DNA from 2 places in the Streptomyces rubellus genome. Region 2 is predicted to be linked to the other one. Evidence: predicted binding sites of a transcription regulator. Region 2 holds the regulator's gene; the other holds the start of a gene.
The links. Region 2 encodes HrcA, which represses chaperone genes, less so after heat shock. Its sites were predicted from a motif close to TTNGCACTCNGNNNNNCNGAGTGCNAA; they were not measured.

Region 1: the regulator HrcA is predicted to act here: its motif matches at 12,116-12,142, upstream of groES (co-chaperone GroES).

What each region holds. Positions count from the first base shown of each region.
Region 1 is NZ_JAZDCX010000010.1:189,462-204,775, reverse strand. It holds gene V1L54_RS14465 (glycerol-3-phosphate dehydrogenase/oxidase) at 1-176, opposite strand, end outside; gene V1L54_RS14460 (nucleotide sugar dehydrogenase) at 546-1,808, shown strand; gene V1L54_RS14455 (GuaB3 family IMP dehydrogenase-related protein) at 1,885-2,994, opposite strand; gene guaB (IMP dehydrogenase) at 3,129-4,658, opposite strand; gene V1L54_RS14445 (sigma-70 family RNA polymerase sigma factor) at 4,810-5,406, opposite strand; gene V1L54_RS14440 (response regulator transcription factor) at 5,754-6,365, opposite strand; gene V1L54_RS14435 (WhiB family transcriptional regulator) at 6,754-7,059, shown strand; gene V1L54_RS14430 (LysR family transcriptional regulator) at 7,119-8,066, opposite strand; gene V1L54_RS14425 (MOSC domain-containing protein) at 8,168-8,977, shown strand; gene V1L54_RS14420 (SDR family NAD(P)-dependent oxidoreductase) at 9,020-9,790, shown strand; gene groL (chaperonin GroEL) at 9,911-11,536, opposite strand; gene groES (co-chaperone GroES) at 11,656-11,967, opposite strand; gene V1L54_RS14405 (Uma2 family endonuclease) at 12,278-12,673, shown strand; gene V1L54_RS14400 (class I SAM-dependent methyltransferase) at 12,686-13,987, shown strand; gene V1L54_RS14395 (hypothetical protein) at 14,090-14,440, shown strand; gene V1L54_RS14390 (hypothetical protein) at 14,598-14,858, opposite strand; partial or broken gene V1L54_RS14385 (transcriptional regulator) at 14,936-15,064, opposite strand; partial or broken gene V1L54_RS14380 (NAD(P)H-dependent oxidoreductase) at 15,094-15,192, shown strand.
Region 2 is NZ_JAZDCX010000001.1:449,062-464,375, reverse strand. It holds gene V1L54_RS01965 (carbohydrate kinase family protein) at 1-464, opposite strand, end outside; gene V1L54_RS01960 (glucarate dehydratase family protein) at 517-1,812, opposite strand; gene V1L54_RS01955 (ribonuclease Z) at 2,109-3,014, opposite strand; gene V1L54_RS01950 (histidine triad nucleotide-binding protein) at 3,039-3,413, opposite strand; gene V1L54_RS01945 (16S rRNA (uracil(1498)-N(3))-methyltransferase) at 3,510-4,259, opposite strand; gene dnaJ (molecular chaperone DnaJ) at 4,326-5,459, opposite strand; gene hrcA (heat-inducible transcriptional repressor HrcA) at 5,461-6,477, opposite strand; gene V1L54_RS01930 (MBL fold metallo-hydrolase) at 6,684-7,400, shown strand; gene V1L54_RS01925 (DUF3097 domain-containing protein) at 7,427-8,272, shown strand; gene hemW (radical SAM family heme chaperone HemW) at 8,331-9,563, shown strand; gene V1L54_RS01915 (VOC family protein) at 9,778-10,275, shown strand; gene V1L54_RS01910 (AMP-dependent synthetase/ligase) at 10,370-12,259, opposite strand; gene lepA (translation elongation factor 4) at 12,594-14,474, opposite strand; gene rpsT (30S ribosomal protein S20) at 14,723-14,989, shown strand; gene holA (DNA polymerase III subunit delta) at 15,290-15,314, opposite strand, start outside.

The DNA.
Region 1 (15,314 bases), on a different contig from region 2:
CCCGAGGCCCAGTCGCGGGCCTCGACGAGCCCGGTGCTCAGACCCCGGGTGGCCGCGTCCAGGGCGGTGCCGGCCCCGACCACGCCGCCGCCGACGACCAGTACGTCCAGCTCGCGTTCCGCCATGCGGGCGAGTGCCTCGGCCCGCTCGGCCGGTCCCAGTGCCGCTGTCCTCACCGCTGCCTCCTGATGGGTCGTCCGTCGGCCCCGACCATGACCCCTACCCGGTTAACCGCGCCATCCGCCTGTGCGCACGCCCCTTCTTCGCGCCCCTCCCCGCCTCCCGCGTCCCTCCCTGCCTTTTCTCTGCCTTGCTCTGCCTTGCTCTGCCTTGCTTCGCCTTCCTTCGCCTTCCTCCTGCCTTCCCCGCCTCTCCGGGGCCACGGCCCTCCGCCATTCCCACGACCTTGCGCTCTCCGGAGGGCACCGCTCCGCGAGCAATCCACCATATCTGTCGTATATGTGCTTAACCTGACAGCACCCATGGGCCGGTCCGCAAGCCGAACCGGCCCCGTCCGCCGGCGACAGGGGAAGGGACACCGCCTCATGCCCGTCGATCTCGCCGTCCTCGGTCTGGGCCGTCTCGGTCTGCCCGCGGCCCGGGCGGCCACCGCCGCCGGCATCGGCACCGTCGGCTACGACCCCGACCAGGACACCGTCACCGAGCTGGGTGCCGGGCGCCCCCCGGCGGACGGCGGGCTGTCGGCGGCCGAGGTCCGCCGGATGCTCTCGGCGGGTTTCCGGGCGACCCGCGACCCGGCCGTCCTCGGCCGGGTGCGCACCGCCCTGATCTGCGCCCCCACCCCGCCGGGCGAGGACGGCGCGCCGGACCTGGACGCGGTGCGGGCGGCGGCACTGGCCCTGGGAGAGCGGCTCCGCCCGCGCACCACCGTCGTGGTGGAGTCGGCCGTCCGGCCGGGCGGCACCGAGGAGTACGTCGCCCCGCTGCTGGAGCGGGCCTCGGGGCTGCGCGCCGGGCACGACTTCCACCTCGCCTGCGCCCCGCCCCGGCTGGACCCGGGCAACCGCGCCTACGGCTACGCCAACACCCCGCGCGTCATCGGCGGGCTGACCCCGGCCTGCACCGAGGCCGCCGCCGCGTTCTACGGACGGCTGACCGAGAAGGTGGTGCGGGCACGCGGACTGCGCGAGGCCGAGATGACGGCGGTGCTGGAGACCAATTTCCGGCACGTCAACATCGCCCTGGTCAACGAGATGGCCGTGCTCTGCCACGACCTCGGCGTCGATCTGTGGGACGTGCTCCGCTGCGCGGAGACCAAGCCGTTCGGCTTCCTGCCCTTCCGGCCCGGCCCCGGGGTGGGCGGCCACGGCCTCCCCGTCGACCCCGCCCGGCTGGACCGCGGGGAGCGCACCTCGGACTGCCCGCTGCGGCTGGTCGGGGCCGCCCTGGAGGCCAACGCCCGGATGCCCGGCTATGTGGCCCACCGGGCGGCCACCCTCCTCAACGAGCACGGCAAGTCGGCCCGCGGCGCGCGGGTGCTGCTGCTCGGCGTCACCTACAAGGCCGACCTCGCCGACCGGACCGGCTCCCCCGCCCCCGAGATCGCCCGGCGGCTGCTGGACCTGGGCGCGCGGATCGGCTACCACGACCCGCACGTGCCGCACTGGGAGGTGGCGGGCCGGCCGGTGCCGCGCGCCGACTCGCTGTACGAGTCCGCCGCCGCGGCCGACCTGACCCTGCTGCTCCAGCACCACCGCGTCTACGACCTGCAGAGCCTGTCCGCCAAGGCCCAGCTCCTCCTCGACACCCGTGGCGCCAGCCCGGCGGGCGCCGCCCACCGGCTGTGACGCACGGACGAAGGGGCCGGGTGCCGCGGACCGTCCGTCCGCGGCACCCGGCCCCTTCGTCCGTGCGCTCCGGCGGTCAGCGGGAGACGGTGACCTCCACGCGCTGGAACTCCTTGAGCTCCGAGTAGCCCGTGGTGGCCATGGCCCGGCGCAACGCGCCGAAGAAGTTCATGGAGCCGTCGGGGCTGTCCGAGGGACCCAGCAGGATCTGCTCGGCGGTGCCGACCGTGCCCAGGTTCACCCGCCTGCCGCGCGGGACGACCTCGTGGGCGGCCTCCATGCCCCAGTGGTAGCCGCGGCCGGGCGCGTCGGTGGCACGGGCCAGCGGGGAGCCCATCATCACCGCGTCCGCGCCGCAGGCGATCGCCTTGGGCAGGTCGCCGGAGAGGCCCACGCCGCCGTCGGCGATGACATGGACGTACCGGCCGCCGGACTCGTCCAGGTAGTCGCGGCGGGCCGCCGCCACGTCGGCGACGGCGGTGGCCATCGGCACCTGGATGCCCAGCACGCTGCGGGTGGTGTGCGCGGCGCCGCCGCCGAAGCCCACCAGCACGCCCGCGGCGCCGGTGCGCATCAGGTGCAGCGCGGCGGTGTACGTGGCGCAGCCGCCGACGATGACGGGGACGTCCAGCTCGTAGATGAACTGCTTGAGGTTCAGCGGCTCGGCAGCCGAGGAGACGTGCTCGGCGGAGACGGTGGTGCCGCGGATGACGAAGAGGTCCACGCCCGCGTCGACGACCGCCTTGGAGAACTGCACGGTGCGCTGCGGGGAGAGCGCGGCGGCCGTCACCACGCCGGAGTCGCGGACCTCCTTGATCCGCCGCCCGATCAGCTCCTCCTTGATGGGCGCGGAGTAGATCTCCTGGAGCCGGCGGGTCGCCGTCGCCTCGTCCAGTCCGGTGATCTCCGCCAGCAGCGGCTCGGGGTCCTCGTAGCGCGTCCACAGCCCTTCGAGGTTGAGCACCCCCACGCCGCCCATCTCACCGATGCGGACGGCGGTGCGCGGCGAGACGACCGAGTCCATCGGCGCGGCCAGGAACGGCAGCTCGAAGCGGTAGGCGTCGATCTGCCAGGCGATCGAGACCTCCTCCGGGTCCCGGGTGCGCCTGCTGGGCACCACGGCGATGTCGTCGAAGGCGTACGCGCGCCGGCCGCGCTTGCCACGGCCGATCTCGATCTCAGTCACGTGCTGGGCCCTTCCTACGGTCTACGGCCCCAAGTATCCCCGAGAGCCTCGGCCGGGGCCGCACCCGGGGCGGCGGACGGCCGCGGTACGGCCCGCCGGGCGTCCGGCGGGCCGTACCGCGGCCGTCGGCGGGCTCAGCGCCGGGAGTAGTTCGGCGCCTCGGTCGTCATCTGGATGTCGTGCGGGTGGCTCTCCTTGAGTCCGGCCGCCGTGATCCGCACGAAGCGGCCCTTCTCCTTCAGCTCCGGGACCGTCCGGCCGCCCACGTAGAACATCGACTGCCGCAGTCCGCCGACGAGCTGGTGGACCACCGCGCCCAGCGGGCCGCGGTAGGGGACCTGGCCCTCGACGCCCTCGGGGACGAGCTTGTCGTCGGCCGCGACCGCCTCCTGGAAGTAGCGGTCCTTGGAGTACGACCTGGCCTGGCCGCGCGACTGCATCGCGCCCAGCGACCCCATGCCGCGGTAGGACTTGAACTGCTTGCCGTTGATGAACAGCAGCTCGCCCGGCGACTCCTCGCAGCCCGCCAGCAGGCTGCCGAGCATCACCGTGTCGGCACCGGCGACCAGGGCCTTGGCGATGTCGCCGCTGTACTGCAGACCGCCGTCGCCGATGACCGGGACGCCGGCCTCCCGCGCGGCGAGCGCGGCCTCGTAGATGGCGGTGACCTGCGGGACGCCGATGCCGGCGACCACCCGGGTGGTGCAGATGGAGCCCGGTCCGACACCGACCTTGATGCCGTCGGCGCCGGAGTCGACCAGCGCCCGGGCGCCCTCGCGGGTGGCGACGTTGCCGCCGATCACGTCGACCGGCGAGTTGGACTTGATCTTGGCGACCATCTCGCCGACGAGCCGGGAGTGGCCGTGCGCGGTGTCCACGACGATGAAGTCGGCACCGGCCTCGATCAGCGCCTGGGCCCGCTCGTAGGCGTCCCCGGCCACCCCGACCGCCGCGCCGACGATGAGCCGGCCCTCGGCGTCCTTGGCCGCGTTGGGGTACTTCTCCGCCTTGACGAAGTCCTTGACGGTGATCAGACCCTTGATCACGCCCTCGTCGTCGACCAGCGGCAGCTTCTCGATCTTGTGGCGGCGCAGCAGCTCCATCGCGTCCGAGCGGGAGATGCCCACCTTGCCGGTGACCAGCGGCATCGGCGTCATGACCTCGCGGACCTGGCGGGTGCGGTCCGTCTCGAAGGCCATGTCACGGTTGGTGACGATGCCCAGCAGCCTGCCCGTCGCGTCGGTGACCGGCACCCCGCTGATCCGGAAGCGGCCGCACAGTTCGTCCGCCTCGCCCAGGGTGGCGTCCGGGCGGATGGTGATCGGGTCGGTGACCATGCCGGACTCCGACCGCTTGACCCGGTCGACCTGGGTGGCCTGGTCCTCGATGGAGAGGTTGCGGTGCAGTACGCCCACCCCGCCCTGGCGGGCCATGGCGATGGCCATGCGCGCCTCGGTGACCTTGTCCATCGCCGCGGAGATCAGCGGGACGTTCACCCTCACGTTGCGCGAGATGTACGAGGAGGTGTCGATGTCCTGCGGAGCCATGTCCGACTCGCCGGGGAGCAGCAGCACGTCGTCGTACGTCAGCCCGAGCGGGGCGAACTTCGCGGGCACTCCTTCCGGGCTCTCCGCGCTGCCCACACTGCCGCTGCTGTCCGTCATGACGCCTTCCATGGCACCTTCCCCATACTCTTGCCCGGCGCGGGCGTCCATGCTATCGGCTCCGGCGGGGGCCACATGCCGCCCCGGTCCGCCGCTCACCGGCTGCTCTCCACCGGTCCGTGCGCCGCCGGCCCACTGCCCGGCGGCCGGCTCACTGCTCGGCGAGGGCCCGCAGTCTCGACAGGGCCCGGTGCTGTGCAACGCGTACGGCCCCCGGGGACATTCCGAGCATCTGCCCGGTCTCCTCGGCGGTCAGCCCGACCGCGACCCGCAGCAGCACCAGCTCGCGCTGGTGCTCGGGGAGGTTCGCCAGGAGCTCCCGCGCCCACTTGGCGTCGCTGCTGAGCAGGGCCCGCTCCTCCGGGCCGAGCGAGTCGTCGGGCCGCTCGGGCATCTCGTCCGAGGGCACCGCCGTGCTGCCCGGGCCCCGCATGGCGGCGCGCTGGAGATCGGCGATCTTGTGCTGGGCGATGGCCGTGACGAACGCCTCGAAGGGCCTGCCGGTGTCGCGGTAGCGCGGCAGCGCGCACAGCACCGCCAGGCAGACCTCCTGGGCCAGGTCGTCGACGAAGTGCCGGGCGTCCCCCGGCAGCCTGGTCAGCCGTGTCCTGCAGTAGCGGAGCGCGAGCGGGTGGACGCGGGCCAGCAGGTCGTGGGTGGCCTGTTCGTCCCCCTCCGCCGCACGCTGGACGAGGGCACCGATCTCCCCCCGGCCGCCGGCCGCGGGGGACGTCTCGTCGTCGCGCATCGGTCCATGGTGCACCCGCGGCGGGAGATCCGCCGCACCGCGTCCGTGGTTGTGCGCCGAAGCGTTATGGACAGGGGCACTCGCTGTCACGTCCCGCGCCCTCCCCTCACGCCTGGCCGTCCGGTCCCCGAGGAACTCCATACAACCAGGATGCGGCACGCGGGAGATTACGGCACCGGGCCGTTCCCCGAAGGCCCCGCCACCGCCCGCGGCCGGCGGCCGGACAGAGCCCCTCCCACCCGGGCTCCGCCCCCTGCCGGATCGCCGGACGGGGCCGGTGGGGCGGGGAGCCCACCGGCTCCCCCGCTCCGGCCGTCCCGGACGCCCGCGTACCGGGGTGCGGCGTCCTAGCGGACGAGTCCCCAGCGGAAACCGAGCGCCACGGCGTGTGCCCGGTCGGAGGCGCCCAGTTTCTTGAACAGCCGCCGCGCGTGCGTCTTCACCGTGTCCTCGGACAGGAACAGTTCCCGCCCGATCTCGGCGTTGGAACGGCCGTGGCTCATGCCCTCCAGGACCTGGATCTCCCGCGCGGTGAGGGTGGGCGCGGCGCCCATCTCGGCCGAACGCAGCCGGCGCGGCGCGAGCCGCCAGGTGGGGTCGGCCAGCGCCTGGGTGACCGTGGCCCGCAGCTCGGCGCGCGAGGCGTCCTTGTGCAGGTAGCCGCGGGCCCCCGCGGCGACGGCGAGCGCCACCCCGTCGAGGTCCTCGGCGACGGTCAGCATGATGATGCGGGCGCCCGGATCGGCCGACAGCAGGCGCCGCACGGTCTCGACGCCGCCCAGGCCGGGCATCCGGACGTCCATCAGGATGAGATCGGAGCGGTCGGCCCCCCAGCGGCGGAGGACCTCCTCGCCGTTGGCCGCCGTGGTCACACGTTCCACGCCGGGCACGGTCGCGACCGCGCGGCGCAGCGCCTCTCGGGCGAGCGGGGAGTCGTCGCAGACGAGGACGGAAGTCATGATCGCCCTCCGCAGCTCATGCGCATCACCTTTGGCCTCCAGGGCTGGTACGAATCGTCACCTGTGCGGTTGACCGGCCCGGACATCCGTCCGGCACTCGTCCTCGCCAACCGCCTCCGCACACTCAACGACGGTCACCCGAAAGAGTTACGGTCTCCGGCGCCCGCTTTCAACACCCTACGTGATGGCCCGGACACGGAGGGGGTATCCGGCCCAGTTCAGCGGCCGTGTCGTCATTTGCCCTGTTTGGCGGGTTTTCTTTTTATTGTTCGCGTCTGCCGCCTGAATCGCGAAGATACATATTTACATCTACTCGTACCGTGGATGTACGGTCGTGACTGTTCTCGACTGGTTCACCGGCATCAGTGCGCTTCCGAGAGGACAAGCCATGGCAGATTTCTCCCGTCTACCGGGGCCCAACGCCGATCTGTGGGACTGGCAGCTGCTGGCCGCGTGCCGGGGAGTCGACAGTTCGCTGTTCTTCCACCCCGAGGGAGAACGAGGGGCGGCGCGCAGCGCGCGCGAGGCCTCAGCCAAGGAGGTGTGCATGCGCTGCCCGGTCCGGTCGGAGTGCGCCTCCCACGCGCTCACGGTGCGTGAGCCGTACGGAGTATGGGGCGGTCTGACCGAGGACGAGCGCGAGGAGCTGATGGGCCGGGCCCGCAGCCGGCTGGCCGTGGCCGGCGGCGGCTGACGGACGGGCGGCCCCGCCGGAGGACCGGCCCCTCCCGCGGCCCGGGCGGGACGGGCCGCTCAGCGCCGGGCGGCGGCCGACAGCCGGTCCAGCACGGCCGCCACCACCGGTACGCGCGCGAGGTCCGGCAGCGTCAGCGCCACCACCTCGCGCCGTACCTCCGGGCCGATCCGCACCGTACGCACCCCACTCAGACGCACCGGCTCCAGCGCCATCTCGGACAGCACCGCCACGCCCAGACCCGCGCCGACCAGCCCCACCGCGGCCGGGTAGTCGTCGGTGGCGAAGTCGATGCGCGGGGTGAAACCCGCCCGCTCACAGATCCGTACCAGCTGGCGGCGGCAGCGCGGGCAGCCCGCGATCCAGGACTCCCCGGCCAGCTCCGCGAGCTCCACGCGCTCCGCGTCCGCCAGCCGGTGGCCCCGGGGGAGCAGCCCGACGAGCCGGTCGGTGAGCAGCGGCCGCACCACCAGCCCGTCCTCCCCCCACTCCTCCCCGGTGTCCGGCGCACCGGAGCCCGCCCGCGCGGTCCCGGCGATCCCCGCGGCGGGCTCCGGGTAGCGGTAGGCGAGCGCGATCTCGCACTCCCCCTCGCGGAGCATCTCCACCGAGGGCGGCGGCTGCGCCTCGACCAATGACATCCGCACGCCGGGATGCTCCGCGCGCAGCGCGGCGAAGACCCCCGGCACCAGGGTGGCGCTGGCGCTGGGGAAGGACACCAGCCGCACCCGGCCCGCCCGCAGCCCGGCGATGGCCGCGACCTCCTCCTCGGCAGCGGTCAGTGAGGCCAGGATTCCGGCGGCGTGCCGCACCAGCGCCTCACCCGCCTCGGTCAGCCGGGTCTCCCGGCCGGTGCGGACCAGCAGCAGAGTGCCCACCGTCCGCTCCAGCGCCCTCATCTGCTGGCTGACGGCGGGCTGGGTGCAGCCCAGCTCACGGGCGGCGGCGGAGAACGACCCGGTGCGGGCCACGGTGCGCAGCACCCGGAGATGGCGGGCCTCGATCACCGCTCCACCATAAGCGGGGCTCCGCGGGCGGGGCCGGTCCGGCGTCCGGACGGACGGACACCCGCTCGCCCCGCCGGGGCCGCCGTTCTAGCCTGCCTGTCATGCGACTTCTCTCCGTGAACCTGGCCCGGCCCCGCGCCGCCGACTACACCGACTCCCCCACCGGGGCCACCGGTATCGGCAAGCGGCCGGCCGACGGTCCGGTCGCCGTGGCCGCGCCCGGCCCCAGGGGCGCGGGCGGCAGCGGGCTCGCCGGGGACTTCGTCGGCGACCTGCGCTTCCACGGCGGCGACCACCAGGCCGTGTACGCCTATGCCCGGGAGGACCTGGACGACTGGGCGGCGGCCCTCGGCCGGGACCTGCCGAACGGGGTCTTCGGCGAGAACCTGACCACCGCGGGAGTGGACGTGTGCGGCGCCCTGATCGGCGAGCGCTGGCGCGTCGGGGAACGGGTGGTGCTGGAGGTCTCCGCCACCCGCACCCCCTGCCGCACGTTCGCGGGCCGGCTGGCGGAACTGGGCGTCCTCCCCGCGGCCCGTTCCGCACGGAGCGCGGCGGAGGGCCCGGGCAGTGCCGGGACTCCCGGTGATCCGGGGCAGCGCCCGGAGAACTGGCTGAAGCGGTTCACCCGGGCGGCCGTGCCCGGCGCCTATCTGCGGGTGGTCGAACCGGGCGAGATCCGCGCCGGGGACCCCGTCGAGATCCTGTACCGGCCGGACCACGAGGTGACCTCCGCCTTCCTCTTCCGCGCGCTGACCACCGAGCGCGAGCTGCTCCCGCGCGTCCTGGCCGCCGGGGACGCGCTGCCGCCCCGCGAGTACGAGGAGGCGCAGCGGTACGCCGAGCGGGCCGGGGAGAGGGACCACGCGGCGCGCCTCCCGGCGCCTCCCGACGCTTCCGGCGCCTCCTGACCGGCCGGTCCGCCCGCCCGGCCGGCCGGATAGCGTTCCCGTATGACGACTGCACTGATCACAGGAGCCACCGCGGGCATCGGAGCGGCGTTCGCCCGGCGGCTGGCGCGCGACAAACACGACGTGGTGCTGGTGGCCCGGGACACCGAGCGGCTGCGGCGGCATGCCACGGAGCTGCACGACCGGCACGGCGTCGAGGCGTCCATACTCACCGCCGACCTGGCCACGGACGAGGGCATCGAGGCGGTCGAGGAGCGGCTCGGCGACCGCAGGCACCCGGTCGAGCTGCTGGTCAACAACGCCGGCTTCGGCCACAAGGGGCGCTACCCGGAGGTCCCGCTGGAGGACGAGCTGCGGATGCTCAAGGTGCACTGCGAGGCCGTGCTGCGGCTGACCACGGCGGCCGTGGAGAGCATGCGCGAACGGGGCCGGGGCGCGGTGATCAACGTGTCCTCGGTGACGGCCTTCCTGCCGCGCGGCACCTACGGCGCCTCCAAGGCGTGGATCGCGCAGTTCACCCAGGGCGCGGCCCAGGACCTGGGCCCGTCGGGGGTACGGCTGATGGCGCTGTGTCCGGGCTTCGTGCGGACCGAGTTCCACCGGCGCGCCGAGATGCGGACGGAGAAGGTGCCGGGGTGGATGTGGCTGAACGCGGACCGCGTCGTGGACACGGCCATGGCGGATCTGGCGAGGGGCCGGGTCCTGTGCATTCCGGACCCGCGTTACAAGACGCTCCTGGGCGTGGCCCGGCTGGCGCCCCACGGCCTGGTCTCCCGCGTGTCCTCCAGCGTCGGGCGCTTCGGCCCGAGGTGACGGGCCGTACGGGCGGCGGCACGACGACGGTCCGGCTCCCCCGGAGGGGAGCCGGACCGTACCGCGAGAGCGGCCCGGGGCCGGAAAGGCACGACCCCGGCGGACGCCTCAGTGGACGCCTCAGTGAGCGTGGCCGTGACCGTGGCCGGCGGCCTCCGGCTCCTCCTCGGCGGGCTTCTCCACGACCAGGGTCTCGGTCGTCAGCAGCAGCGAGGCGATGGAGGCGGCGTTCTCCAGGGCGGAGCGGGTGACCTTCACCGGGTCGATGACGCCGGCCTTGACCAGGTCGACGTACTCGCCGGTGGCGGCGTTGAAGCCGTGGCCCCTCTCCAGCTCGGCGACCTTGGAGGTGATGACGTAGCCCTCCAGGCCGGCGTTCTCGGCGATCCACCGCATCGGCTCGACCAGGGCCCGGCGGACGACCGCGACACCGGTGGCCTCGTCGCCGTCCTTGCCCAGGCTGTCCTCCAGCACCTTGGCGGCGTGGACCAGCGCGGAGCCGCCACCGGAGACGATGCCCTCCTCGACCGCGGCGCGGGTCGCGGAGATGGCGTCCTCCAGACGGTGCTTCTTCTCCTTGAGCTCGACCTCGGTGGCCGCGCCCACGCGGATCACGCACACGCCGCCGGCCAGCTTCGCGAGGCGCTCCTGCAGCTTCTCGCGGTCCCAGTCGGAGTCGGTGGTCTCGATCTCGGCCTTGATCTGCGCGACGCGGGCCTGCACGTCGTCGGCCTTGCCGCCGCCGTCGACGATGGTGGTGTCGTCCTTGGTGACGGTCACGCGGCGGGCGGTGCCCAGCACGTCCAGACCGGCCTGGTCCAGCTTCAGGCCGACCTCCTCGGCGATGACGGTGGCGCCGGTCAGCGTCGCCATGTCGCCGAGCATCGCCTTGCGGCGGTCGCCGAAGCCCGGGGCCTTGACGGCCACCGCGTTGAAGGTGCCGCGGATCTTGTTGACCACCAGCGTGGACAGGGCCTCGCCCTCGACGTCCTCGGCGATGATCAGCAGCGGCTTGGAGCTGTTCGCCTGGATGATCTTCTCCAGCAGCGGCAGCAGGTCCTGGATGGAGGAGATCTTGCCCTGGTGGATCAGGATGTACGGGTCGTCGAGGACGGCCTCCATCCGCTCCTGGTCGGTCACCATGTACGGCGACAGGTAACCCTTGTCGAAGGCCATGCCCTCGGTGAAGTCCAGCTCCAGACCGAAGGTGTTGGACTCCTCGACGGTGATCACACCGTCCTTGCCGACCTTGTCCATCGCCTCGGCGATCAGCTCGCCGACCTGCTTGTCCTGGGCGGACAGCGCGGCGACGGCGGCGATGTCCTCCTTGGAGTCGATCGGGCGCGCGGCGGTGAGCAGGTCGTCGGAGACGGCCTTGACCGCGGCGTCGATGCCCTTCTTCAGGGCGGCCGGGGAGGCGCCGGCGGCGACGTTGCGCAGGCCCTCGCGGACCAGCGCCTGGGCCAGCACGGTGGCGGTGGTGGTGCCGTCACCCGCGATGTCGTTGGTCTTGGTCGCCACCTCCTTCACGAGCTGGGCGCCCATGTTCTCGTAGGGGTCGTCGACCTCGACCTCGCGGGCGATGGTGACACCGTCGTTGGTGATGGTCGGGGCGCCGAACTTCTTGTCGATGACGACGTTGCGGCCCCTGGGGCCGATCGTCACCTTCACGGTGTCGGCGAGCTTGTTGACGCCGCGCTCGAGGGCGCGACGGGCGTCCTCGTCGAACTTCAGGATCTTCGCCATGGTTGCTTCGGTCCTCCCGGGCCTGTGGGGTCCTCGTCAAACGATCCGCGCCCCGGCCCCGGCTGTGTCAGAGGCGGGTGCCGGAGCGCGGATCACAGGCGGCCTTCGCCGCTCGCTTCTTACTTCTCGATGATCGCGAGGACGTCGCGAGCCGAGAGGACGAGGTACTCCTCGCCGCTGTACTTCACCTCGGTGCCGCCGTACTTGCTGTACAGCACGATGTCGCCGACCTTGACGTCGAGCGGCAGCCGGTTGCCGTTCTCGAAGCGGCCCGGACCGACGGCCAGGACGGTGCCCTCCTGGGGCTTCTCCTTGGCCGTGTCCGGGATGACCAGGCCGGAGGCCGTGGTCTGTTCCGCGTCGAGCGGCTGGACCACGATGCGGTCCTCGAGCGGCTTGATGGCAACCTTGGAGCTAGTGGCGGTCGTCACGATCCGACCTCCCCCTTCGGAGATCTCAGCGGGGTTTGGATGTCTGGGGTGGCGACCTGGTAGATCCGTCGTCGCGGGTGCCGGATCTGCCCGTCGCTGGGGTTGGCACTCTCCATGGGGGAGTGCCAGATCCGAGACTATGCGGGCGTTAGCACTCAGTCAACCGGAGTGCCAACGCACGGCGCGTTGCGCGCGCCCGCGCCGGTACGCTGGCCCCGTACCGCGTCGGAGCATCCCCCGTGAGGAAACCGCCGGTGGACGTGCCGACAGATCCTCCGGCACCCGTCCGTTCCTGCGGCTGGCCAACGCGGTGGAGGCCGCCGCCCCCACCCCGCTGTACGCCGCGACGCGGATGGGCGTCCGGCTGGGCGAGCGGCAGCGCCCCGAGGCGGACGTACTGGTCGTGGACGCCCCGCCGCGGGCGGAGCGCACCTTCTACCTGCCCGGAGAGGTGGTGCTCGTCGCCGAGGTCGTCTCGGCGGAGTCGGCGGTACGGGACCGGGAGACCAAGCCGCCGAAGTACGCGGCGGCCCGCATCCGGCACTTCTGGCGGGTGGAGAGGGAGAACGGCCGGGTGGTCGTGCGCGTTCACGAACCGGACGACACCACCGGCGCGTACGTGGTCACCGGCATCCACCGCGGCAGGCTTACCGTCCCGGTGCCCTTCCCCCTGGAGATCGACCTCACCACGCTGTACCGGCGCTGAGATGATGGGCCGGTGCGCGCACCGTCCGACGATCCCACCGATCCCCCGACCGACCCCGTGGCCGTCTTCCACCGCCTGCTGACCGATGAGGGGCAGCATCTCCTGGCCGGACTGCGGGAGTACGACCCCGGGCAGGAGCTGGCCGTCGCCACCCGGCTGCGCCGGGACCACCCGGCCGAACTGGTCTCGGCGGCCATCGCCCAGGCCCGGCTGCGGCAGCGGGCGGCGGCGAAGTTCGGGCCCGGGGACGCACAGCGGATGTACTTCACGCCCGACGGCGTGGAACAGGCCACCCGCGCGGGCGTGGCCGCGTACCGCGCCGGGCGCTTCGCCGCGCTCGGGGTGCGGTCCGTCGCCGATCTGTGCTGCGGCATCGGCGGGGACGCCATCGCCCTGGCCCGCGCGGGCATCCGCGTCCTGGCCGTCGACCGCTCCCCGCTCACCTGCGCGGTCGCCCGCGCCAACGCCGGGGCGCTGGGCCTGGCCGACCGGATCGAGGTGCGGTGCGCCGATGTGACGGAGGTGGACACCGGCGGCTTCGACGCCGTCTTCGCCGACCCGGCCCGGCGCGGCGGACGCGGCCGGATCTTCGACCCCGAGGCGTACTCGCCCCCGCTGTCCTGGGCGGTGGCCGCCGCCCGCCGCGCCCCGTACGCCGCCCTGAAGGTGGCGCCCGGCATCCCCCACGAGGCGGTGCCCGAGGACGCGGCGGCGGAGTGGATCTCCGACGGCGGGGACGTGAAGGAGGCCGTGCTGTGGTTCGGGCTGCCGGCGGCGGAGCGCGCGACGCGCGCCACCCTGCTGCCCGGCCCCCGCACCCTGGTCTCCACGGGGGTGCCGAACCCTCCCCCTGGGCCCGGCGGCCCGGGAGGTACCCCCACCCCCGGGCCCGGCGGCCCGGTCGGCCGCTATCTGTACGAGCCGGACGGCGCCGTCGTCCGCGCCCATCTGGTCGCCGAGGTGGCGGACGCGGTCGGCGGACGTCTGATCGACCCGACGATCGCCTACGTCACCTCCGACGAGCTGCGCCCGGTGCCGTACGCCACCGCGTACGAGATCACGGACACGCTGCCGTTCAACCTCAAGCGGCTGAAGGCGCTGCTGCGGGAGCGCGGGGTGGGCACGCTCACGGTGAAGAAGCGCGGTTCGGCCGTCGAGCCGGAGGAGCTGCGCCGCAGGCTGAAGCCCACCGGCCCGAACGCGGCCACGGTCTTCCTCACCCGCGTCGCGGGCGCCCCGACGACCCTCCTGGGCCGGCCGGTCCGCCCGGCCCAGGACCCCGGTCAGGCCCGGCAGCACCGCTCGAAAGGGTGACGATCGCCCGATCCCGCCCGCCCGCCACACGGCCCCCGCGACGACCCTGCCGGGGCACCCGACGCGGCGTAGCCCGACATCAGCGGCAGGGGGAGGACAGCGGTGACCGCCGATCCCATCACCGAGCCGATGAACATGCCGCAGAACCAGGACCCCAACGATCTGCTGATCGCGTCCGAAAAGGCAGCGGATGCGCCGATTCGGGCCGAGTACGTCGAGGGGACGATGATCGTGCCGCCACAGCCCGACGATCACCACAACGATGCCGCGGCAGAGTCCTGCTTCCAGTTGCGTTCGGCCGGGTTTCCGCTGGCCGGGCTGGGAAGCGGTTACCGCGTGGCGGGGCCGGAGGGGACACGCTCCCTCATCGTTCCGGACTTCTGCGTGCGGCGTCGCAAGCCCACCGAGCCGGACGAGGCGTACCGCAGGGCGCACCGGGGCCGGCTCCGCTGAGCCGGACCGGCCGGGAGACCGGCCCGGAAGACTCCGGGGAACACCGGGGGCGGGCCCGCCCCGCCCCCTTCACTCCCGCACCGGGGACCTGCCCGAGACCGGGCAGGTCCTCGTCCGCGTCGAGGACTCCCCCGGGAGCCGGGGAGGGCGGGCGCGCTCAGGAGACCTCCGTGCTCTCGAAGCGCCAGCGGTGGACCGGCCGGTGCAGCAGTTCCCCGGGCGGGTCGGGGAGTTCGGGCAGGCCGTCGGCGTCGTGGGGCGCGTCCCACCAGGTGACGACCAGGACCCGGTCGGCCGGGGCGGTGAAGGTCTCCCGGCGGAGCGGTGCGGGGTCGAGCGCCTGGGCGCGGACCCATTCCAGCAGCCGTGCGCCGCGGCCGTCGGCGGCGCGGGCCTCCCACATCAGAGCGATGGTCATGGGGCGATTCTGCCGTCCCGGCCCGTACGTCCCGGGCTGAGGCCGGCCGCGGCCGGCCTCAGCCCGGCACCGCGCGCAGCGCGCAGCGCGCCGGGGCGGCGGTCGGTGAGGCGGTCGAGGGCGGCGGCGGTGGCCTCGTCGGCGGGGAGGTGGACGATCAGCCGCTGGTCGTCGTCGGCGGGCAGTTCCAGGGTCTCGTACGCCACCGGACTGCAACCGCAGCTTTCCCGCCTCCCTGAAGACCGCCGTCGACTGGTACTACGCCGAGTGGCAGGGCAAGGCGGTCGGTTTCGTCGGCTACGGCGGGGCCAGCGGCGGTCTGCCGGCGATCGAGCATCTCAAGCAGGTCTTCGGCGAGCTGAACGCCCACACCGTGCGCGACAGCGTCAGCTTCCCCCCGGTACTTCGAGCTGTTCGACGCCGACGGGCGGCTGCGGGAGCCCGAAAGGGCGGAGG
Region 2 (15,314 bases):
CCCTGGCCCGCGCCCGGCCGCAGGGCCGCCACACAGGCCCGGGCCGGGGGCGGGTCGCAGGGCGCGGACTCCTCCGGCGGCGCCTCGTGCCCGTGGGTGACCATCGTCCGCTCGCCCTCGTACGCCATCGAGACGGTGACCGGCGAGTGCCAGCCGGGCACGGTGCGCGACAGCGACAGGTCGATGCCCTCACCGTGCTCCAGTGACTCCCAGCAGTACTCGCCGTACTTGTCGTCCCCGAAGGCGGCGGCCAGGGAGGTGCGCAGCCCGAGCCGGGCCAGGGCGGTGGCCATGTTGGCGACGCCGCCGGGGCTCGACCCCATGCCGCGGGCCCAGGACTCGGTGCCGCGTACGGGGGCGGAGTCCAGGCCGGTGAAGATGATGTCCAGGAAGACGCTTCCGGTCAGGTAGACGTCGCAGGGCGGGTCGTCGGGGGTGCGGAGCGCGGCGAGCGGGTCGAGCATGCGGCCCAGTGTGCCCGACTGCGCCCGCGCGCACCCCGGCTCCGCCGGAACGTCACCAGCGCGGTACGGCCGGGGACGTCCAGCCGGGGTCGGCCCGGCGCATGGCGGCGGCGTCGTCCCGGTCGCGCATCGAGCCGTCGTCGTCCAGCCAGCGCCGGTGCAGGCGGTCCAGCCGGTCGCGGTCCAGGGTGACGCCCAGGCCGGGGCCGTCGGGGACGGTGACGCGGCCGTCGGTGAACGTCAGGCGCTCGGTGAGCACCTCCTCGTGCTGCCAGGGGTAGTGGGTGTCGCACGCGTGGTGCAGGTTCGGCACGGTGGCGGCGACATGGGTCATGGCGGCGAGGCTGATGCCCAGATGGGTGTTGGAGTGCATGGACACCCCCACGCCGAAGGTGCGGCAGAGCGCGGCGAGCTGCTGGGTGTTGCGCAGTCCGCCCCAGTAGTGGTGGTCGCTGAGCAGCACCTGGACGGCGCCCGTGGTGAACGCCTCGGGTATCTCGGGGAAGGTGGTCACGCACATGTTGGTGGCCAGCGGCAGCCCGCCGGCGCGGGCGGCGACCTCGGCCATCGCGGACGTACCGGTGGTCGGGTCCTCCAGGTACTCCAGGACGTCGCGCAGCTCGGCCGCGACCTTCAGGGAGGTCTCCACCGACCAGGCGCCGTTGGGGTCCAGGCGCAGGGGCCGGCCGGGGAAGGCCTCGGCCAGTGCCCGGACGGCGGCGATCTCCTCCTCGGGCCGGAAGACGCCGCCCTTGAGCTTGAAGGAGCCGAAGCCGTGGTCGGCCACGAAGCGGCGGGCCTGGGCGACGATGCCCTCGGGGTCGAGGGCGGCGCCCCAGTCGTCGCTCTCGCCCGCCACCCCCTCCGGGTGGCTCGCCCAGCGGTAGAACAGGTAGGCGCTGTACTCCACGCCGTCGCGCACCTTCCCGCCGAGCAGGGCGTGCACGGGCAGCTCCAGCGCCTTGCCCAGGGCGTCCAGGCAGGCCACCTCGAAGCCGGAGACCACCGACAGCCGCAGCTTGTCGGCGGTCTGGACGCCGCGCAGGCCGCCCACGTCCACCGTGCCGTCCGTGCGGTGCCCCTCCGTGTCGAGGGCGCCGGCGAGGGTGAACAACCCGTTCAGGTCGCTGACCGGGTGTCCGGGGAGCCGTCCGGCGAGGGACCGGGCCAGCTCCAGGTACTTGGTGTCGCCGTAGGTCTCCCCCAGCCCGGTGACGCCGTCCGCCGTGACCACCTCGATGATCAAGCGCGGGGTGTGGGGCTGGTGGACGCCCTGGGTGTTGAGCAGCGGCGGGTCGGCGACGAGTATCGGGGTCAGACGTACCTCGGTGACGGTCAGGTCCTTCATCGGACGGCTCCTGTCGGATCGGTGCCGGAGGCGGGCGGCGGTGGGACCGGCGGGACGGCACACCCTCGGCACTCACATATGCCGTTCACGTATACGAATGCTGTCCACGCTGGCAAACGGAGACTAGGGACGCGAACAGAAGTGCGTCAAGAACGCCGACGTTTTCCGGAAAAGAACCCGCACCGCCGGGGCGGGCCGGCGGTACGGAGGGGAGCGGGCGGGGAACGCGGAGAGAACTCGGAGGAACTCGGAGGAACTCGGGAGAAAGGGGACGGGCGGAGGCGGCCGGCCGGCGGTCAGCGGCGCCGCGGCACCGGCACCCGCGCCAGGTCCTCGGCCACCGTCAGCCCTCCGGTGTACCCGGCCGCCCGCGCCTCGCGCGCGAACTCGGCCGGGTCGTCGTAGCGCTGCGAGAAGTGGGTCAGGACCAGGTGCCGCACCCCCGCCCGCGCCGCCACCGAGGCGGCCTGACCGGCGGTGAGGTGGCCGTACTCCTCGGCCAGCGCGGTGTCCCGGTCCAGGAAGGTGGACTCGATGACCAGCAGGTCGCAGCCCTCGGCGAGCGCGTGGACGTTCTCGCACAGCCGGGTGTCCATCACGAAGGCGAACCGCTGCCCGGGCCGGGGCTCGCTGACCTCCTCCAGGGTGACGCCGCGCAGCTCGCCCTCCCGCTGGATACGGCCGATGTCCGCTCCCGTGACACCGCGGGCGGCGAGCCGTCCGGGCAGCATCCGGCGCCCGTCCGGCTCGGTCAGGCGGTAGCCGTAGGAGTCCACCGGGTGCGACAGCCGGAGCGCGGAGAGGGTGTAGGCGCCGGTGACCGCGATCGTGCCGTCCCCGGTGACCGGCTCCTCGCGCAGCTCGGCCGTCTCGCGGTAGGCGGTGGCGTACCGCAGCCGGTCGAAGAAGCGCTGCCCGCTCGCCGGGTAGTGCGCCGTGACCGGGTGCGGCACCCGGTCCAGGTTGATGCGCTGGATGACCCCGGCCAGGCCCAGCGAGTGGTCGCCGTGGAAGTGCGTGACGCACAGCCGGGTGAGGTCGTGGGCGGCCACGCCCGCGCGCAGCAGCTGCCGCTGGGTGCCCTCACCGGGATCGAAGAGGATTCCCTCGCCGTCCCAGCGCAGGACGTAGCCGTTGTGGTTGCGGTGCCGGGTGGGCACCTGGCTGGCGGTGCCCAGCACGACCAGTTCGCGTACGGACATACGGGGTGACGGGCTCCGGCCGGACTATCCGGGGGGCCAGTTCAGGCCGCGGCCGCCGAGGACGTGGGCGTGCGCGTGCCAGACCGTCTGCCCGGCGCCCGCCCCGGTGTTGAACACGATGCGGTAGCCGACGCTCGCGCCCCCGGGCGGGGCGATCCGCTCCTGCGCGGCGACCTCGCCCGCCGCGCGCAGCACGTCGGCGGCCAGCTCCGGGGCCGCGGCGGCCAGCGCGGCGGCGTCCGGGTGGTGCGCCTTGGGGATCACCAGGACATGGGTGGGGGCCTGCGGGTTGATGTCACGGAAGGCGAGCGTGGTGCCGGTCTCGTGGACGACGTCCGCCGGGACCTCCCCCGCCACGATCTTGCAGAACAGGCAGTCGGACTGCGGTTCCTCCGCCACGGTGGCGCCTCCCGCTGTGAACGGTCCGGATCGGTCGGTACGCGGTGAAGCCGGTACGCGCCGAAGATCGTACCGCGCCCCGGGGCGCGGCGGGCGTCAGGACCAGCGACCGGTGCGTCCCAGCAGCAGCGCCGCCGCGGCCGTCCCCGCCGTGGAGGTGCGCAGCACGCTCGGCCCCAGCCGGTACGGCCGCGCCCCGGCCCCGGCGAACGCCGCCAGCTCCTCCGGCGCGATCCCGCCCTCCGGGCCGACGACGAGCACCAGTTCCCCGTCCGCGGGCAGCTCCGCCGCGGCCAGCGGCTCGGCGCCCTCCTCGTGCAGGACGGCCGCGAACGCGGCGGCGGACAGCAGCGGGAGCAGCTGCCGGGTGCCGGCCGGCTCGGTGATCTCGGGGAAGCGCAGCCGGCGGGACTGCTTGCCCGCCTCCCGGGCCGTGGCCCGCCACTTGCGCAGCGCCTTGGCCCCGCGCTCGCCCCGCCACTGGGTGACGCAGCGCGCCGCCGCCCAGGGCACGATCGTGTCCACGCCCGTCTCGGTCATCGTCTCCACGGCCAGCTCGCCGCGGTCCCCCTTGGGCAGCGCCTGGACGACGGTGATCCCCGGCCGCGGCACCGGCTCGGTGCGCACCCCGGACACGGCGACCTCCAGGCGCTCCTTGCCCGTGACGGCCGCGACGGTGCCGAACGCCCCGGTGCCCGCGCCGTCGGTGAGGACCACCTCCTCACCCGGGCGCAGCCGCCGCACCGAGACGGCGTGCCGCCCCTCGGGCCCCTCCAGCACCAGGACGGCGCCGGGGGCGGCCCCGGCCAGGATCCCGGGATCGGCGACGAAGACGGGGGCGGTCACACGGCCTCCGGACGGACGGGCGCGACGGCGGACACAGGCACGGACACGGCACGGGCGTACGGCCCGTCACCGCCCGTTGAACGCATCCTTCAGCCGCGAGAACAGGCCCTGCTGCCCCGGCTGGAACTGGCCCAGCGGCCGCTCCTCGCCCCGCAGCTTGGCCAGCCTGCGCAGCAGCTCCTCCTGCTCCGCGTCCAGCTTCGACGGGGTCTGGACCTCGACGTGGACGATCAGGTCGCCCCGGCCGCCGCCGCGCAGATGCGTCACACCGCGCTGGTGGAGCGGGATCGACTGGCCGGACTGGGTACCGGGCCGGATGTCGACCTCCTCCATGCCGTCCAGCGTCTCCAGCGGGACCTTGGTGCCCAGCGCCGCCGCCGTCATGGGGAGGGTGACCGTGCAGTGCAGGTCGTCGCCGCGGCGCTGGAAGACCGGGTGCGGGACCTCGTGGATCTCCACGTAGAGATCGCCCGCCGGACCGCCGCCGGGGCCGATCTCGCCCTCGCCGGCGAGCTGGATGCGGGTGCCGTTGTCCACCCCGGCCGGGATCTTCACCGTCAGGCTGCGCCGGGAGCGGACGCGCCCGTCGCCCGCGCACTCCGGGCACGGGTTCGGCACGATCGTGCCGAACCCGTGGCACTGCGGGCAGGGCCGCGAGGTCATGACCTGCCCCAGGAAGGAGCGGGTGACCTGCGAGACCTCGCCGCGGCCGCGGCACATGTCGCAGGTCTGCGCCGTCGTGCCCGGGGCCGCGCCCTCGCCGCTGCACGTGGTGCAGACGACCGCGGTGTCCACCTGGATGTCCTTGGTGGTGCCGAAGGCCGCCTCGTCCAGCTCGATGTCGAGCCGGATCATCGCGTCCTGGCCGCGCCGGGTTCGGGAGCGCGGCCCGCGCTGCGCGGCGGCGCCGAAGAAGGCGTCCATGATGTCCGAGAAGTTCCCGAACCCCGCGCCGAAGCCGCCGCCCCGGCCCGCCCCGGCGCCGCCCATCGGGTCGCCGCCGAGGTCGTACATCTGCTTCTTCTGCGGATCGGAGAGCACCTCGTAGGCGGTGTTGATCTCCTTGAACCGCTCCTGGGTCTTCGGATCCGGGTTCACGTCCGGGTGGAGCTCGCGCGCGAGCCTCCGGAATGCCTTCTTGATCTCGTCCTGCGAGGCATCGCGCTGCACGCCCAGGACCGCGTAGTAGTCCGTCGCCACTCTACGACTCCGCGAGGATCTGTCCGACGTAACGTGCCACTGCGCGTACCGCTCCCATCGTTCCGGGGTAGTCCATGCGGGTCGGTCCGACCACACCGAGCTTGGCGACCGCCTCGTCGCCCGAACCGTAACCGACCGAGACGACCGACGTGGAGTTCAGCCCCTCGTGTGCGTTCTCGTGACCGATTCGCACCGTCATGGTGGCGTCCTCGGTCTCTCCCAGCAGCCGGAGCAGCACGACCTGCTCCTCCAGCGCCTCCAGCACCGGCCGGATCGTCAGGGGGAAGTCGTGCGCGAAGCGGGTCAGATTGGCGGTGCCGCCGATCATCAGCCGCTCCTCGGTCTCCTCCACCAGTGTCTCAAGAAGTGTGGCGAGCACGGTGGAGACCGTCCCCCGGTCCTCGGCGTCGAAGGACTCCGGCAGGTCCTGCACCAGCCGGGGCACCTCGGAGAAGCGCTGGCCGACCACCCGGCTGTTGAGCCGGGCCCGCAGATCCGCCAGCGACGCCTCGGTGATGGGGGCGGGGCAGTCCACCACGCGCTGCTCGACCCGCCCGGTGTCCGTGATCAGCACGAGCATCAGCCGCGAGGGGGCGAGCAGCAGCAGCTCGACATGGCGCACGGTCGAACGGGTCAGCGAGGGGTACTGGACGACCGCCACCTGCCGGGTGAGCTGCGCCAGCAGCCGCACCGTGCGGCCGACGACGTCGTCGAGGTCGACGGCGCCCTCCAGGAAGTTCTGGATCGCCCTCCGCTCCGGCTTGGACAGCGGCTTGACCCCCGCCAGCCGGTCGACGAACAGCCGGTACCCCTTGTCCGTCGGGATACGGCCCGCGCTGGTGTGCGGCTGGGCGATGTAGCCCTCGTCCTCCAGGGCCGCCATGTCGTTGCGCACCGTGGCCGGGGAGACCTGCAGGTTGTGCCGCTCGGTCAGCGCCTTGGAGCCCACCGGCTCCTGGGTGCCGACGTAGTCCTGGACGATGGCGCGCAGCACCTCGAGTCTGCGTTCGCTGAGCACTTCGGCGCACCTCCCGTCCGGCGTCCGGCCGTCTTTCCGGTTCCTTCCCTGGCACTCTCGGCAGGCGAGTGCCAGTTTCCCTGAGCCAGTGTACGGCCGGTGACCACGGCCAGGGCAAGGGCGGCGGTCGAGCCGGGTGCGGAGCGGAGCGGCCCGCCCCCGCCGCCCGGCGGGCACGACCGGCCCGGTGGCGCTAGCGTCGCCCTATGGACGCCGGATGGGAAGAGCTCGCACCGGGAGTCGTACGTCACCGCATGCCCCGCTGGGACCACACGGTCGGCGCCGTCGCGGGTGCCGCCGGGATGCTCGTGGTGGACACGGGGGCCTCGCTTCGCGAGGGCGCGCGGATCCGGCGGGAGCTGCGCGGCCTGCTGGGCCGTCCGGCGACTCACGTGGCGCTGACCCATCCGCACTTCGACCACGTCCTGGGCACGGCCGCCTTCGCCGGGGTGGAGGTCTACGGGGCGGTGGGGTGCGACGAGTGGCTGGCGCGCTCGCGGGACGAGCTGCGGGACGACGCGGTGCGGCACGGCGCGGACCGGGAGGAGACCGCCCAGGCCGTCGACGTGCTGGTGTGCCCGCACCACCGGGTGCCCGGCGAGCTGACCGTCCCGTTGGGCGGCCGGGAGGCGCTGCTGGTCAACGCCGGCCCCGGGCACACCGCCTACGACCTGGCCGTCCTGGTGCCGCCCGCCGGGGCCGGCGGGCGGCCGGTGGTCTTCTGCGGCGACCTGGTGGAGGAGTCGGGCGAGCCGCAGGCCGGCCCGGACGCCCACCCCGCGCACTGGCCCGCCGCCCTGGACCGGCTGCTGGAGCTGGGCGGCGGGGACGCGGTGTACGTGCCCGGGCACGGCGCGGTGGTGGACGCCGCGTTCGTCCGCGCCCAGCGCGACGGACTGGCCCGGCGCTTCGGCGTTTCGTGAGGCCCCGCGCGTAACACAATGACCGCATGCGCAGCAGACAGTACGGCCCCGACCTGACCCCGCCCTGGAAGCGGAAGCGCCCGGCGCCCGAGGTGCCCGCCGAGCCGGACCTGGTGGTGGAGGAGGTCACCACCGGCTTCTGCGGGGCCGTGGTGCGCTGCGAGAAGACGGCGCAGGGCTTCACCGTCACCCTGGAGGACCGGTTCGGCAGGCACCGGGTCTTCCCGATGGAGCCGCGCGGCTTCCTGCTGGAGGGGAAGACCGTCACGCTGGTGCGGCCGAGGGCGGCGGCCCCGCCCGCCCCGGCCGCGCCCCGGCGCACCGCCTCCGGCTCGCTCGCCGTGCCCGGCGCCCGGGCGCGGGTGGCGCGGGCCGGGCGGATCTACGTCGAGGGGCGCCACGACGCGGAGCTGGTGGAGAAGGTCTGGGGTGACGACCTGCGGGTCGAGGGCGTCGTCGTGGAGTACCTGGAGGGCGTCGACGACCTGCCGGCGGTCGTCGAGGCGTTCGGCCCCACGCCCGACGCCCGGCTGGGGGTGCTGGTGGACCACCTGGTGCCCGGCTCGAAGGAGTCGCGGATCGCCGCGCGGGTGACCGGCGAGGACGTGCTGGTGGTCGGCCATCCGTACGTCGACGTCTGGCAGGCGGTGAAGCCGTCCGCGCTGGGCATCGACGCCTGGCCGGTCGTCCCGCGCGGCCAGGACTGGAAGACGGGCGTGTGCCGGGCGCTGGGCTGGCCGGAGAACACCGGCGCGGCCTGGCAGCGGATCCTGGGCTGTGTGCGCAGCTACACGGATCTGGAGCCGGGGCTGCTCGGCCCGGTGGAGCGGCTGATCGACCATGTCACGGTGGGCGGTCCCGCCGGGCCGTGACCCCGTGCCGCCCGGTGCCGGCGCCCGGTACCGGGCCGGATGCCGGACAATGGACGGCATGCCCTCCGCACCGCCCGACGGCGAGCCCGTCCCCGCCGACGGAGCCCTGCCCGCGTCCGCCCTGGCGGGCGCCGCGGACCGCCCGCTCGGCTTCTACCTGCACGTGCCGTACTGCGCGACGCGCTGCGGCTACTGCGACTTCAACACCTACACCGCGAGCGAGCTGCGCGGCTCCGGCGGTGTGCTCTCCTCCCGGGAGAACTACGCGGACCTCCTGGCCGAGGAGGTGCGGCTGGCCCGCAAGGTGCTCGGGGACGATCCGCGGCCGGTGGAGACGGTCTTCGTCGGGGGCGGCACCCCGACCCTCCTGCCCGCCGCCGACCTGGGGCGGATGCTCGCCGCGGTCCGTGCCGAGTTCGGGCTGGCCGAGGGCGCGGAGGTCACCACGGAGGCCAACCCCGAGTCCGTGGACCCGGCGTACCTGGCCGCCCTGCGCGAGGCGGGCTTCAACCGGATCTCCTTCGGCATGCAGAGCGCCCGGCGGCACGTCCTGGCCGTCCTGGACCGCACCCACACCCCCGGCCGCCCCGAGGCGTGCGTGGCCGAGGCCCGCGCGGCGGGCTTCGAGCACGTCAACCTGGACCTGATCTACGGCACCCCGGGCGAGAGCGACGACGACTGGCGGGCCTCCCTGGACGCCGCGCTCGGCGCCGGGCCGGACCACGTCTCGGCGTACGCGCTGATCGTCGAGGAGGGCACCGCGCTGGCCCGCCGCATCCGGCGCGGCGAGGTGCCCATGACCGACGACGACGTGCACGCCGACCGCTACCTGATCGCCGAGGAGATGCTGTCGGCGGCCGGTCTGGCCTGGTACGAGGTGTCCAACTGGGCGGCTTCCGGGGCCGCCCGCTGCCGCCACAACGAGCTGTACTGGACCGGCGCCGACTGGTGGGGCGCCGGCCCGGGGGCGCACAGCCATGTCGGGGGCGTCCGGTGGTGGAACGTGAAGCACCCCGGCGCGTACGCCCAGGCGCTCACCGAGGGCCGCTCACCGGGCGCGGGCCGCGAGGTGCTGGACGACGGCGACCGGCGGGTGGAGCGGATCCTGCTGGAGCTGCGGCTGGTGGACGGCGTACCGCTGGACGTGCTCGCCCCGGCCGGTACGCGGGCCGCCGGGCGGGCGCTGGCCGACGGGCTGCTGCGCCCGGACGCGTACGAGCGCGGCCGCGCGGCGCTCACCCTGCGCGGCCGGCTGCTGGCCGACGCGGTGGTGCGCGACCTGGTGGACTAGGTTCCCCGCGTTCCCCGGGGCACGGCGGCCCGGGCCCTCCGGGCACACGGCACCCCCCCCGGCCACCGCCGGGAGGTGCCCTCAGCGCGGACACCGGGGCCGCCCGGGTGCACCCGGCACGAGGGCGGTTCCCCGCCTCGTGCCGCCTTTCCGCCCACCGGTACGCCGTCGCACCCGGCGGGCGGTTGTCAGACCCTCCTGGGATGCTCCCCGCATGGAGACGACGGATACAGCGGACCGGGCGGACCGGGCGGATCCGGCGGTGACGCTGCAGCTGACGGTCGACTGCGCCGATCCGCGGCGGCTGGTCACCTTCTGGTGCGAGGCGCTGGGTTACGTGCCCGAGCCCCCGCCCGGCGGGCACACCACCTGGCGGGAGTACTGGCAGGAGATGGGCGTGCCCGAGGACGAGCTGGCCGGCGGCGCCGGCGAGACGCCCGAGTCGATCACGGATCCGGCGGGGCGGGGGCCGCGCATGTGGTTCCAGAAGGTCCCGGAGCCCAAGACGGTGAAGAACCGGGTGCACCTCGACCTGAAGGCCGGCGGCGGGCGCGGGGTCCCGCTCGCGGAGCGCAGACGGCGGGTCGAGGAGAAGGTGGCGGGGCTGGTGGCGGCGGGCGCCGCGGTGCTGCGGACGATGGACGAGCCCGGCACGGACTACTACGGCGTCGTCCTGCGGGATCCGGAGGGCAACGAGTTCTGCGTCGCCTGACCGGCCGCCCGGCCGCGCCCTGCCGGAAGGCCCGGGCCCGTCCGGAGGGAGCACACACGGGGGTGCTCCCTCCGGACGCCGGGCGCCGCCCGGCTCACTTCTCGCGGGCGCCCTCGTACATCTCCTCGATGAGGTGGCCGAACTTCTTCTCCACCGCGGGCCGCTTCAGCTTCAGGCTCGGGGTGAGCTCGCCGTGCTCGATGTCCAGGTCGCGGGGCAGGACGCGGAACTTCTTGATCGTCTGCCAGCGCTGGAGCCCCTCGTTGAGCTGCCGCACATAACCGTCGACCAGCTCGCGCACCTCCTCGGAGGCGACGACCTCCGCGTAGCCGCGACCCGCCTGCCCGTGCTCGGCCGCCCAGCCCATGAGGGCGGCCTCGTCGAGCGCGATGAGCGCGGTGCAGTAGTTGCGGTCGGCGCCGTACACCAGGATGTTGGAGACGTACGGGCAGATGGCCTTGAACTGGCCCTCGATCTCGGCCGGGGCGATGTACTTGCCGCCCGAGGTCTTGATCAGGTCCTTCTTGCGGTCGGTGATCCGCAGGTAGCCGTCGGCCGACAGCTCGCCGATGTCCCCGGTGTGCAGCCAGCCGTCCGGCTCCAGGACCTCCTCGGTCTTCTCCGGCAGCCCGTGGTAGCCCTGCATGATGCCGGGGCCGCGCAGCAGGATCTCGCCGTCCTCGGCGATCCGCACCTCGGTGCCGGGCAGCGGCTTGCCGACCGTGCCGGTGCGGTACGCCTCGCCGGGGTTGACGAAGCTGGCGGCGCTGGACTCGGTGAGGCCGTAACCCTCCAGGATGTGGATGCCGGCCCCGGAGAAGAAGAAGCCGATGTCCGGGGCGAGGGCGGCGGAGCCGGAGATGCAGGCGCGCAGCCTGCCGCCGAACGCCTCGCGGATCTTGGCGTAGACGAGCTTGTCGGCGACCGCGTGCTTGGCCCTCAGCCCGGCCGGGGCGGAGGCCGTCCCGGTGCGGCGGAAGTTGTCCTGAGTGGTCCTGGCGTACTCGCGCGCCACCCCGGAGGCCCATGTGAAGATCTTGTACTTGGCGCCGCCGCCCGCCCGGGCCTTGGCCGCGACACCGTTGTAGACCTTCTCGAAGATCCGGGGCACGGCGGCCATGTAGGTGGGCCGCACCACCGGCAGGTTCTCGATGATCTTGTCGACCCGGCCGTCCACCGCGGTGGCGTGGCCGACCTCCAGCTGCGCCGCGGTGAGCACCTTGCCGAAGACGTGCGCCAGCGGCAGCCACAGGTACTGCACGTCGTCGGAGCGCACCAGGCCGGTCGCGGGGATGGCCTTGCCCATGTAGGACCAGGCGTCGTGCGGCAGCCGCACGCCCTTGGGGCGGCCGGTGGTGCCGGAGGTGTAGATCAGGGTGGCGAGCTGGTCGGAGCGGAGGGCGGCGACGCTCTTCCGGACGGCCTCCGGGTTCTTCTCCAGGTACGCCGCGCCGCGCCGCCGCAGCTCGTCCAGGGAGAGCACCCAGTCCTCCGGGTCGTCCGCGGCGGCCACCGCGTCGGCGGCCTCGATGACGACCACATGGGCCAGGCCGGGCAGCTCGGCGCGGCGCTCGCGCGCCTTGGCCAGCTGCTCGGCGTCCTCGGCGATCAGCACCCGGCTGCCGGAGTCGGCGAGGATGTAGGCCGTCTCCTCGGCGTTGGTGGTGGGGTAGACGGTGGTGGTGGCCGCCCCGGCGCACAGGATGCCGAAGTCGCACAGGATCCAGTCGACCCGGGTGTTGGAGGCGATGGCCACCCGCTCCTCCGGCCGCACTCCCAGGTCCATCAGTCCCGCGGCGACGGCGAAGACCCGCTGTGCGGCCTCCGCCCAGGTGTAGGAGCGCCACTCGTCGGGCCCCTCACCGGAGGCGGCGGGCACCGGGTAGCGGTACGCCTCGCCGTCCGGGGTCTCCTCGACGCGCTCCAGGAAGAGGTTCGCCACCGAGGGCGGACGGTTCTCGATCAGGGACTGGGTGTCGCTCACAACATCCTCCGGGGCCCGCGACGGTGCAGGGGGGTGGCTCCAAGGCTCGGTGTACCCGGAGTACCGGGGTGCGGTGAAGGGGTCGGTATGGGTTCTGTGGGGATCCGTGCTGCGTACTGCGGGTGACTCGCGAGTAACCACCGAGCGGACGGTCAGCCTAGGCGGGAAGACCGCACCGTGAAAGAGCCTGTGCGCGGCCTCCCCGAAGCCGTGACCTCCGCGATACATACCCGGCATACCAAACGGTCCGCCCGGCCGGAAGGGCACGGGCCACGTACGAAGGCGCCCGCTCGCCCTTCCGGGCGAACGGGCGCCTGCCGCTTCCCGTCCTTCGCTACTTCTTGCCCTTGCCGTCGCCGCCGCCGCCGTCGGAGTCGGAGGAGAGCGCGGCGATGAAGGCCTCCTGGGGGACCTCCACCCGGCCCACCACCTTCATGCGCTTCTTGCCCTCCTTCTGCTTCTCCAGCAGCTTCCGCTTGCGGGAGATGTCACCGCCGTAGCACTTGGCGAGCACGTCCTTGCGGATGGCCCGCACCGTCTCGCGGGCGATGACGCGCGAGCCGATGGCGGCCTGGATGGGCACCTCGAACTGCTGCCGCGGGATGAGTTCACGCAGCTTGGAGGCCATCCTGACCCCGTAGGCGTACGCCTTGTCCTTGTGGACGATGGCGGAGAAGGCGTCCACCTTGTCGCCGTGCAGCAGGATGTCCACCTTCACCAGGTCGGCGGTCTGCTCGCCGGTGGGCTCGTAGTCCAGCGAGGCGTAGCCGCGGGTCTTGGACTTGAGCGCGTCGAAGAAGTCGAAGACGATCTCCGCCAGCGGGAGGGTGTAGCGCAGCTCGACGCGGTCCTCGGAGAGGTAGTCCATGCCGAGCAGGTTGCCGCGCCGGGACTGGCACAGCTCCATCACCGCGCCGACGAAGTCGTTGGGGGTCAGGATCGTCGCGCGGACGACCGGCTCGTGCACCTGGGCGACCTTGCCGGTGGGGTACTCGCTGGGGTTGGTGACGATGTGCTCGGTGCCGTCCTCCATGTCCACGCGGTAGATCACGTTGGGCGCGGTGGCGATCAGGTCGAGGCCGAACTCGCGCTCCAGCCGCTCGCGGATCACCTCCAGGTGCAGCAGGCCCAGGAAGCCCACCCGGAAGCCGAAGCCCAGCGCGGCGGACGTCTCCGGCTCGTAGACCAGCGCGGCATCGTTGAGCTGGAGCTTGTCCAGGGCGTCGCGCAGCTCGGGGTAGTCCGAGCCGTCCAGCGGGTACAGCCCGGAGTACACCATCGGCTTGGGGTCCTTGTAGCCGCCCAGCGCCTCGGTGGCCCCCTTGGAGAACTGGGTGATGGTGTCGCCGACCTTGGACTGGCGGACGTCCTTCACCCCGGTGATCAGATAGCCCACCTCGCCGACGGACAGCCCGTCGGCGGGCAGCATCTCCGGGCTGTTGGTGCCGATCTCCAGCAGTTCGTGGGCGGCGCCGGTGGACATCATCCTGATGCGCTCGCGCCGGGAGAGCTTCCCGTCGACGACCTTCACGTAGGTCACCACGCCGCGGTAGGCGTCGTAGACCGAGTCGAAGATCATCGCCCGGGCGGGGGCGTCGGCGACCCCCACCGGGGCCGGGACCTGCCGGACGACCTCGTCCAGCAGCGCCTCGACGCCCTCGCCGGTCTTGGCGGAGACCTTCAGCACCTCCTCCGGCTCGCAGCCGATGAGGTGCGCCAGCTCGGCGGCGAACTTCTCCGGCTGGGCGGCCGGCAGGTCGATCTTGTTGAGGACCGGGATGATCGTGAGGTCGTTCTCCATCGCCAGGTAGAGGTTGGCCAGCGTCTGGGCCTCGATGCCCTGGGCGGCGTCCACCAGCAGGATGCAGCCCTCGCAGGCGGCCAGCGAGCGGGACACCTCGTAGGTGAAGTCGACGTGCCCCGGGGTGTCGATCATGTTGAGGATGTGGGTGGTCCCCTTGTCCTCGCCCTCGGAGGGCGCCCACGGCAGACGGACCGCCTGGGACTTGATCGTGATGCCGCGCTCACGCTCGATGTCCATGCGGTCGAGGTACTGGGCACGCATCTGGCGCTGCTCGACGACGCCGGTGAGCTGGAGCATCCGGTCGGCGAGAGTCGACTTGCCGTGGTCGATGTGCGCGATGATGCAGAAGTTGCGGATCAGCGCCGGGTCGGTACGGCTCGGCTCCGGCACGTTCGAAGGGGTCGCGGGCAACGCAGGGTCCTGTCGGGTCATGGCTCGGGTCGATACGTCTCCCCCATCGTCCCACGAGCGGCGCGTCCGGTCCGGTTTGGGCGGCGATCAGGCCTGCTGGTAATCTGACCCACTGTGCCTTGTGCCCTCGCGGCACCGGCTCCGGTGCGGAAGGACGCGCCGGGAGACGGCCGGACGGGAGGGGCGCGGCCACCACCGCGCCAGGGCACCGCACCACACCCAACCCACTTTTCCGAGAAGGCTCTTTCGTGGCGAACATCAAGTCCCAGATCAAGCGGATCAAGACCAACGAGAAGGCCCGCCAGCGCAACAAGGCGGTCAAGTCCGAGCTGAAGACCGCGATCCGCCGCACCCGCGAGGCGATCGCCGCCGGTGACGCGGAGAAGGCCGCCGAGGCCGCGCGCGTGGCGAGCCGGAAGCTGGACAAGGCCGCCAGCAAGGGCGTCATCCACAAGAACCAGGCCGCCAACAAGAAGTCGGCGCTCGCACAGAAGGTCTCCGCTCTCCAGGGCTGACCCCTCGGGGCCGGGGCCTCTCCCGGCCCGCGGCCGTACGGACTCAGCGGACCCTCTCACCGCTCCGTACCGGCCCACCCCGCGCCGCACGCGGCCTGCGTTCGCCACGCGGGTGCGGCGCACCACAGAGCACCGGGCCGAAGGGCCCGCCCGTACCGCCCGCCGTGATCCCCGCGGCGGGCGGTACGCGTTTCGTGCCCCCCCCGCCCGCACCCACCGGTCACACTCCCGCGTCCCCTGAGGGCGCCCCGCCGGTGCCGCGTCCCCCGACGGGACGCGGCACCGGCGGGGCGCCGTCCCTCAGCGGGAGCGCGCCGCCCGGGCG